DNA from 3 places in the Endozoicomonas sp. ALB032 genome. Region 3 is predicted to be linked to each of the others. Evidence: predicted binding sites of a transcription regulator. Region 3 holds the regulator's gene; each other region holds the start of a gene.
The links. Region 3 encodes sigma-54, which starts transcription at its own class of promoters, with help from an activator protein. Its sites were predicted from a motif close to TGGCACNNNNNTTGCTNT; they were not measured.
Positions count from the first base shown of each region.

Region 1 (3,284 bases), 4.3 Mb from region 3:
TGTTATTTGAGCGTTCTACAGGGGGGCTCTATGTTCTGGCGGGTATCGCTGCCGTGTTGGTTGTGAAATAGAGAGCCAGGCCGAAGAGTATCCGGTGGCTGTGTTTTGTTTCAGTGGCCCATTGTGGACCACTGAAACAGAATGATCAGGTCACATCAATCATGGTGACACTGCCGTCAGGCATCACTTCGGCCATCTGACCCTTGGGTTCTTCCATCAGGAAGAGGGTAAAGAAACCCAACACTGCAGTGCCTGCGATAACCATGAAGAAGGTGGAGTAGTCCACCAGAGACAATACTGTCAGGTAGAAGACAGCGCCCACGTTACCATAGGCTCCTGTCATACCGGCAATTTGACCTGTGAGTCGACGCTTGATCAGGGGTACAGCCGCAAATACCGCACCTTCACCGGCCTGTACAAAGAAGGAGCAGGCCATGGCAGCAACAACAGCAAGAACCAGTGGCCAGCTGGAATCAATGATACTCATCATGTAGTAACCACCGGCCAGGCCTGCAGTGAGAACCAGCAGAGTGATCTTGCGGCCAAACTTGTCACTGAGTAATCCTCCGCCCGGACGGGACATCAGGTTCATGAAGGCATAAGCGGAAGCGACCAGACCCGCCATGACCGGATCCAGTTCAAAGGTATCTGCAAAAAACAGAGGTAGCATGGACACCACGGCCAGTTCAGAACCGAAGGTAGCGAAGTAAAGAACGTTCAGAACGGCCACCTGCTTGAACTGATACTGGTGAATAGCTGGCACAGGCTCGGAGAAAATGTGCTTGTTGACCTGCCAGACTTTCCAGACATCAAACAGGTAGATAGCAGTCAGACCGACATAAATAGCCGTTGAAATCCCGGCACTCAGCATGGCAACACCCTTAGGTGAAAGCTTCCAGGTCAGCAGAGCCAATGCCGCATACATGGGAATCTTCATGATCAGCAGCAAGGCAAAGTCGCCTTTGCTGGTGACTTCCATGGCGCCAATGTTCTTGGGGCGGAAGTAGGTAGCACCTTTAGGGGTATCTGTGACGTTTATGTAGAAGACGACACTGAACAGCAAGGAGATTAATCCGGTCAGGCCAATGGCGTAACGCCAGCCATCTTCTCCACCAAAGAGCAGTGCAAAGGTGGGCAGAGACATGGCAGCAGCAGCAGAGCCAAAGTTGCCCCAGCCACCGTAAATACCTTCTGCGGTACCCAATTGGCGAGCGGGGAACCACTCAGATACCAGACGAATGCCGACCACAAAGCCTGCACCAATAGTACCCAGCATAAAGCGGGCTATGGCGGCCTGGGTAAAGTCATCTGCCATGGCATACATAAAACAAGGAATACTGCAGATGGCCAGGAGTCCGGAATAGACTTTTCTGGGACCGTAAACATCAGTGAGCATACCGATGATGACTCGAGCCGGAATAGTGAGGGCTACGTTCAGAATCAGCAGGGTTTTCAGTTCTTCACGAGTCAGGCCCAGAGACTCGGAAATAGCCAGGGCCAGAGGCGCATGGTTAAACCAGACCACAAAGCTAATAAAGAAGGCAATCCAGCTAAGGTGCAGAATCTTGGTCTTCCCGCTAAAAGAAAACAGGTTAAATGAATCGGGGTTGCTCATACATCCTCCTTGTTTAAGAAATTCCCCAAGCAAAAGCAAACATCAGGCCAATATGATAAATGCACCGATTTGACTTGCATTTTTATGCGTATTTAATGAATTTTCTCTTCTATGCAAGAAAGTTCTTTATTTGAGTGCGGGAAGTTTCTGAGTATTTTTATTCTGCTCACCAAAATGGTGCTCTTTAGCTGTTTGATTATTTCTGCGTGCATTATTTTTGTGCGAGTAGCTAAAGTCTCAGGAAAGAATTTCCTGTTTTTATCGTGTTTTGAAAGTGGGCACGGCAGTTGCATAGGCACAAGAATTAGAAAAGAGGCTGGCTCTAAAGGATGCAGTTGTTCCGGCCCAATGCTAGATACTAAAGAGGATGTCTGGGATGATCGGAAAAGAAACCCTGGTGGTTGTCGGTAACGGCATGGTAGGTCACCGCTTTCTGGAGAAACTGGTAGATGCTGGCGGCCTGAAACGCTTCGATGTGGTGGTATTTGGAGAAGAGATCCGTCCTGCCTATGACCGGGTTCATCTCAGTGAATTTTTCACAGGTCGCTCAGCGGATGACCTGTCTATGGTTTCTGAAGGCTTTTATGAGCAGGAAGGCATTAATCTTGTTCTTAATGAAGCCATTACATCAATAAATCGTGAGTCCTGTGAAGTAGTGACAGCCAGTGGCATGACTCAAAAGTACGATCAGCTGGTACTGGCTACAGGCTCCTATCCATTTGTTCCTCCCGTACCCGGGCATGACCGTGAAAACTGTTTTGTCTATCGTACCATCGAAGATCTGGAAGCGATTAAAGAAGCTGCCCGTAACAGTAAGATCGGTGCCGTTGTGGGTGGCGGTCTGTTGGGGCTTGAAGCAGCAAAAGCTCTGAAAGATCTTGGGCTGGAAACCCACGTGGTCGAATTTGCTCCCCGTCTGATGGCTGTTCAGGTGGATGATAGCGGTGGTGCCATGCTCAGACGCAAGATCGAGGGTCTGGGGGTCACGATTCATACCTCCAAAAATACCCGACAGATTGTTGATGGTGAAGGCGCTGTTCACCAGATGCAGTTCGCTGACGGCGAACAACTGAATACCGATATCGTACTGTTTTCAGCCGGTATTCGCCCAAGAGATGAGCTGGCGAAAGCTTCCGGACTGGAGTTGGGTGAGCGAGGCGGTATCGTTATAGATAACGACTGCCGTACATCTGATGAACGTATATTTGCCATTGGTGAGTGTGCACTCTGGAGTGGCCGTATCTTTGGTCTGGTGGCACCGGGCTACCAGATGGGGCAGGTGGTTGTAGATCAGTTGACGGGTAAGAACGGTAATCAGTTTACTGGTGCCGATATGAGCACCAAGCTGAAACTGATGGGTGTTGATGTTGCCAGTATTGGTGATGCCCATGGCAATACCGAAGGTTCCCTGAGCTACCAGCTGATTGATGAAGAGAAAGAAGTTTATAAAAAACTGGTGGTTTCCAGAAATAAGAAAAAGGTTCTGGGAGCTGTATTGATAGGCGATGCTGAAGAGTACGGCAGCCTGTTGCAGATGATGCTGAATGACATGCGTCCCCCGGAAAATCCTGCTGAACTCATTCTGCCTCAGACCGATGGTTCTGCAGCGACAGGTTTGGGCGTGGCTGCTCTGCCAGAAACGGCTCAAATCTGTTCCTGCTATGACGTC
Region 1 is NZ_JBLYNW010000001.1:4,407,577-4,410,860, forward strand. It holds gene ACO6VG_RS16365 (LysE family translocator) at 1-71, shown strand, start outside; gene ACO6VG_RS16370 (NarK family nitrate/nitrite MFS transporter) at 146-1,615, opposite strand; gene nirB (nitrite reductase large subunit NirB) at 1,992-3,284, shown strand, end outside.
Region 1: the regulator sigma-54 is predicted to act here: its motif matches at 1,892-1,909, upstream of nirB (nitrite reductase large subunit NirB).

Region 2 (3,284 bases), 1.4 Mb from region 3:
GGCGCTGGCGGGAAAAGGCCTGCAGCTCCTGCTCCATATCTTCAACCGAACGTACTCTCAAATTATGGAAATTGGTGATAGTGCCATTCTGGTAAAAATCGCCCATAAATGCTTTCCCTTCTTTTCGTTAGCGCTTTATGCTCTGATCACACTCTGCAGTCCAGCTCACCCGTCTTGTAAACAGCAGTCTTTTATAGAGCCGTCTTTTGGAGGACAGACTGGCTCATGACCTTCCTGAAGAGAATCAAGAACCTCCAATACCGCTTCATTCCAACCTTCAGGCCCGACTGATTTTGTGTACTTAATATTAGACAGATGTTCTGTAATGGGCTGTTTACTTTTTTCAGAACTTACAAGAACAGGAATATCGACTACTTCCAGCATGGGCAGATCGTTGAAGCTGTCGCCCAGACCCATGGATATCCACGTCCACTCCGGAAAGTTTTTCAGGTAGTGTTTGAACAGTTTCTTCGCCGCCGAACCCTTATCCCCCTTGCCGGATACGTGATAGAAACGCCCACCCCGGGTCAGTTGTAATCCTTCTTCAGCAAGCTGCCTTTCAAACTGCTCCAATGCCTTATCACTGTCTTCCCAGACCAAAGGTTCACTGGCTTTTCGGTCTGCTGCCAGTTTAGCCTCCTCCAGGCTTAGCCCGGAGAGATCGGCTATTTCACTATGAGAGCAATCGCCAAAGCCCCTGAACCGGAAGCCGTACTGCTCGCGAAACTGTTTCAGTACCCTGCGTATCGCCTTGTAGGGTTGACCATGGAAGTAATGGGTATTCTTGTCAGTATCAGACGACTGAAAGTAGTGAGCCGGGATGGTGGTAATCATTCCGTTTTCGGTAATAAATGGATGATCCAGAGCCATCTCCAGTTGCAGAGGCAGTACCTCACTGAGGGTTTTGCTGGTATTGAAAACAACCGGAATATTTTGCTCTCTCAACCGGTCCAAAGCGGGTTTTGCCCCCGCCCAGCTGTAGCTATCATGATCCAGCAAGGTACCATCGAGGTCGGAAAATATGACCAGCTTCGTCATCGCCTTTTTGCTGTTGCACATCGACTCAAACTCTGTCCAGACGTTTTTGGTAGATGGTATTGGTGGCCTCGACAAAACCACTGACACTGCCACAGTCAAAGCGCTCACCTTCAAACTTGCAGGCAATAACACAGCCCTGTCTGGCCTGAGTCAGAATGGCGTCAGTCAGCTGCACTTCTCCGTTTATTCCGGGTTCAGTGTTCTCAATAATGTCGAAAATATCCGGTGTCAGGACATAACGTCCAATCACTGCCAGATTACTGGGTGCTTGCGAAGGGGCTGGTTTTTCCACCATATCGGTCACACGGATCAGGTTATCGCTCAGGGCTTCACCGGCAATCACACCGTATTTATCGACTTCGGATTCGGGCACTTCCTGAACAGCCAGAATGGTGCAGCGAAACTGCTTGTAAAGATTGACCAACTGCGACATAACCAACGGACCACTGTCGTTAATACAGAGATCATCGGCCAGCACCACACCAAAAGGCTGATCGCCCATAAGAGTTCGTCCGCAGAGAATGGCATGCCCCAGCCCCTGCATCTGGTTCTGTCGAGTATAGGAAAAAGTACAGGCCGCCATCACTTCTCGAATGGTCGACAGTTTTTCTTCTTTGCCACTGCCAGCGATTTCCGCTTCCAGTTCATAGTTAATATCAAAATGATCCGGAATCGCCCGTTTGTTTCTGCCATTGACAAACCCCAGGTCAGTCAGACCTGCCAGCATGGCTTCTTCTACGCCATATTGAATTAGGGGTTTATCAACAATAGGCAGCATCTCCTTGGGCATGGACTTGGTGGCGGGTAAAAAGCGGGTTCCATACCCCGCAACAGGAAACAGACATTTTTTAATCATATTATTGCTCGTCTTATTGAGAAGTTTTGCATCTCATCAGGCTATAAGCAGAAGTCGTGCCAATTCAGAAAACCACCCGCCGGGGTCAACATCATTTACAATGATTGAAGGTTTTATAAATACGGGAGTGGCATGACTCCTGCTGCAAAGAAGAAAAAGTACTAAAAAACATTGCCAAAGGGGAAGATGTATCGTGCAAAGTTATCCTAAAGCCTTCCATGAGTTTCATCAGGCCATGACTCAGCTTCTGACCTTCCCTTATGGACAGGAAGCGGGCGAGATAGCCGCCAGAATTGTCCGTAGAGTTCAGTATCACCTTCATGAAAACCCTCCCAAAACAGTCACTGGCTGGTCAGAAAAAGATATCTTTCTGATTACCTATGGCGACACCCTCTATGACAACAGTGAACAGCCACCTCTTCAGGTCTTGAAGGGATTTCTTGATGGCTATCTGAACGAGGTTATTAATACCCTTCACATTCTTCCCTACCTTCCCTACAGCTCGGATGATGGCTTTTCTGTGATTGATTACCTGTCGGTCAATGAGCAGCTGGGAAGCTGGCAGGATATCGAAGCCATCGCCAGTGACTATCAGCTTATGTCGGATCTGGTGATTAACCATGTCTCCCGGGAAAGTCTCTGGTTTGCCGACTTTGTCAGTGGTCATCAGCCCGGCCGGGATTACTTTATTGAAGAAGACCCGGACACTGATCTCAGTGAAGTGACCCGCCCAAGAAACTCCCCCCTGCTGGTGCCTATTCATACAAGGCGAGGGCTGAAACACGTCTGGGCCACCTTCAGTGAAGATCAGATGGATCTGAACTTTAAAAACCCCGATGTGCTGATTCAGATGGTGGACATCCTGCTTTTCTATCTGGCCCGCGGCACCATGGTAATCAGGCTGGATGCCGTCGCTTTTCTCTGGAAGAAACCGGGCACCCATTGCATAAACCTGCCCGAGACCCATGCCATCGTGAAACTGTTCCGACTGATTATGGAGAGAGCCTGCCCTGGCAGCACACTGCTGACTGAAACCAATGTCCCCCACGATGAGAACATCAGTTATTTCGGGGACCAGGATGAGGCTCACATGGTTTATCAATTTGCCCTGCCGCCTCTGATACTGCATGCACTCAATCGGGGCACAGAAAAATACCTTGTGCAATGGGCCCGCAAGCTGCCCGATTACCCCGAGAGCTGTACCGTTCTGAACTTTACTGCCTCTCATGATGGCATAGGCCTGCGTCCGCTGACGGGGGTGATCCCGGAAAATGAAGTTTCAGAGCTGATCGACAGCATGCACCGTTTTGGGGGGTTCGTCAGCATGCGCACCCTTTCGGACAACACTGAATCACCTTATGAGATCAATATTGCCCTGTTTGATGCCATG
Region 2 is NZ_JBLYNW010000001.1:1,533,325-1,536,608, forward strand. It holds gene ACO6VG_RS05085 (glycosyl transferase) at 1-106, opposite strand, end outside; gene ACO6VG_RS05090 (HAD-IIB family hydrolase) at 166-1,038, opposite strand; gene galU (UTP--glucose-1-phosphate uridylyltransferase GalU) at 1,064-1,894, opposite strand; gene ACO6VG_RS05100 (sugar phosphorylase) at 2,088-3,284, shown strand, end outside.
Region 2: the regulator sigma-54 is predicted to act here: its motif matches at 2,023-2,040, upstream of ACO6VG_RS05100 (sugar phosphorylase).

Region 3 (3,284 bases):
AGTGGCCAGAGTTTAACTCACGAACCTATGCATGGCCGGGCCAGAGCTGGCGTAGGTTATCTGCCACAGGAAGTTTCTATTTTCAGGAAATTGACGGTCACCGATAACCTGCTCTCGATATTGGAAACCCGTTCCGACCTTTCCCGGAAAGATCGCATCGCAAAAATGGAGTCATTGCTGGAAGAGTTTAATATCAATCATATCAGGGACAATCCGGGTATGAGCCTTTCCGGTGGTGAAAAGCGCAGGGTAGAAATTGCCCGAGCTCTTTGCACTGACCCAAAATTTATTCTGCTCGATGAACCCTTTGCCGGTGTTGACCCCATTTCTGTTGGTGACATCAAGGCCATTATCACGCACCTGAAAGCCCGGGACATCGGAGTCCTGATTACCGACCACAATGTCCGGGAGACACTGGATATCTGCGAGAAGGCCTACATTGTCAGCGAAGGCACTATTATTGCCGAGGGTGATAGTCAGACTGTCCTGGCTAATCAAAAGGTTCGTGACGTTTATCTCGGGCATCAGTTCAGTCTCTGATCATCTCTTGACTGGTCTCGCGAAAGAAGCGGGCAAAGATGTTGAGCTGATTTATTTTCATACTCTTGTTCTGAATGTTGCATGGCTGACTTGATGAATCACTTTCCCGAAGCTTCAGATGTGATTATAATCCCAGTGACATGGAGAGTAGCCCAATCAAAATAATGAGCAGACACTGAGATATAACTGTCAGGCGCTGATGGCATCAAATCTGGCACCCTCAGTGCAGACACCGAAGTAAAGGTATACAGTTGCCTATGAAGCCATCCTTACAGCTAAAAATGGGCCAGCAGCTGACCATGACACCTCAGCTGCAGCAGGCCATAAGGCTTCTGCAACTTTCCACTCTGGACCTTCAGCAGGAAATCCAGGAAGTTCTTGAATCCAATCCGATGCTGGAGTCTGAAGAGTCCGTTGAAGAACCACCTGCATCTGGTGATGAAGGGGAACAGCCTGTTGACTTCAATGAAAAAGCAGAACAGCCCCCGGAACCAGAAGAGCCCCAGTGGGCTGACAGCATACCCAATGACCTGCCCGTTGACTCCGGATGGGATGATGTCTATTCCAGCCTGCCCGCTGCAACCGATGAGGAACATGATCCTTTTGCCCGCTCCCGGGCCAATGAGTCCCTCCAGGACTATCTGGAATGGCAGTTAAACCTGACTCCCATGACTGACAGAGACAGGCTGATGGGCCTGGCTGTGATCGAAGCCATCAATAATGACGGGTACCTCACTCACTCCCTGGAAGAAATTTATCTCTCGCTACAGGAACAGGTAGAGGAACTGGCGTTTGAAGAACTTCAGGTCATGCAACGACGGATTCTTCACTTTGATCCGGTGGGTTGTGCCAGCGCCAACCTGAAAGAATGTCTCGAAGTTCAACTCAATCAACTGCCACAAGAAACCCACTTCCTGAAAGAAGCACGTCTGCTGATCCAGAATCATCTACAGGCTCTGGGTAGTCGTGACTATGCCCAAATCATGCGGCGTACCCGTCTCAAAGAACATCAACTGAGGGAAGCCCTTAGCCTTGTTCAAAGCCTCAACCCGAGGCCCGGATCAGAAATCGGCCAGGCGGACACGGAATACGTCACCCCCGATATTTCGGTCACCAAAGTCAGGGACCGCTGGGCGGTTGATCAGCTGCAGGAAGCCCGCTGGTTTCTGAAAAACCTGCAAAGTCGTAACGAAACCTTACTGAAAGTAGCGGGCAAGATTGTTGAATTTCAGAAAGATTTTCTGGAGCAGGGTGAGCAGGCCATGAAGCCCCTGGTGTTGGCAGACATTGCTCAGGCAGTGGATATGCACGAGTCCACTATTTCCAGGGTCACTACACAGAAATACATGCACACTCCAAGAGGCGTGTTTGAGCTGAAATACTTTTTCTCCAGCCATGTCAGCACAGCCACTGGTGGAGAGTGCTCATCAACAGCCATCAGAGCCTTGATTAAAAAACTGGTATCCGATGAAAACCCTAAAAAACCACTGAGTGATAACAAAATCGCCGGCTTGCTGGGGGACCAGGGGATCAAAGTGGCCAGGAGAACCATCGCCAAATATCGTGAATCAATGAATATACCGCCATCGAATGAACGCAAGCAGCTTATCTGAGCCTTCAGCGATTGAGGTAACAAGCCCTTATACCACAAATCGCCCCATAGATTTTTTGTCTCAGAACAGCGCTAACTGTCATTGACAGTGATAGACTTTCAATCAGGGTTGCCCGTACAATCCCGGGGGCAGTCCAATGTCGAGAATCGGGATCAGCAGGAGAGCGTTACATGCAAGTCAACATCAGTGGACATCATGTAGAGGTGACTGAGGCTCTGAAAGATTATGTCACCAAGAAACTCGACCGCCTTGCCGCCCACTTTGATCAGATTACAAACGTTCAGGTCACTCTGAGTGTTGAGAAACTGAAGCACAAAGTGGAAGCGACTCTACATGTTCGTAGGGCGGATATTAATGCAACCGCTGAGGCTGAAGATATGTACGCTGCCATTGATGACATGTCGGACAAACTGGATCGACAACTGGTAAAACACAAAGAGAAAACGCTTGACCGGCTACAGGGTGCCAACGGCCGCCTGTAAGCATCGATCGTTGTATGATTATTGAAAACATTCTAACCCCCGGGCGCACCCTCTGCGATGTGCAGGGGGCCAGCAAAAAGAAAATCCTGGAAATTGTTGCGGAAATCATCAATGAGCATGTTCCCGCTATCAAAACCAAGGATCTGTTTAACAAGCTGATTAACAGAGAGCGACTCGGTACCACCGGTTTGGGCAAAGGCATAGCCCTGCCTCACTGTCGCTCCAGTGCTTGTCAGCATCCTACCGGACTTCTGATCAAACTGTCTGAACCCATAGATTTTGACTCTGTGGACAAGCAGCCGGTCGATCTGGTGTTCGCACTTATTGTTCCGGAAGAAAATACTCAGGAACATCTCAATATATTGCAGGCTGTCGCTGAGCGCTTTCAATCAGAAGTATTGTTAAGTCAGATGCGAGCGGCAGAAAATTCCGAGGCACTTTACAGCATCATCTGTTCCCCCGTTTAACGACTGTAGATAAAAAATATTTTGCTTGCTGATCTGATAACAGAAGCAGGCAAAATGTTTCTTGCTCAGAAATCCTTTCTTCTTCACTTTTGTCACTACAAAGCCTATTTATCCTTCAAAACTGCATGGAATAGAAATATCCGGACTATGCTAGAAATAAAAGAAAGCGACTGGTTCTAATC
Region 3 is NZ_JBLYNW010000001.1:95,367-98,650, forward strand. It holds gene lptB (LPS export ABC transporter ATP-binding protein) at 1-540, shown strand, start outside; gene ACO6VG_RS00360 (RNA polymerase factor sigma-54) at 798-2,153, shown strand; gene hpf (ribosome hibernation-promoting factor, HPF/YfiA family) at 2,324-2,635, shown strand; gene ACO6VG_RS00370 (PTS sugar transporter subunit IIA) at 2,650-3,102, shown strand.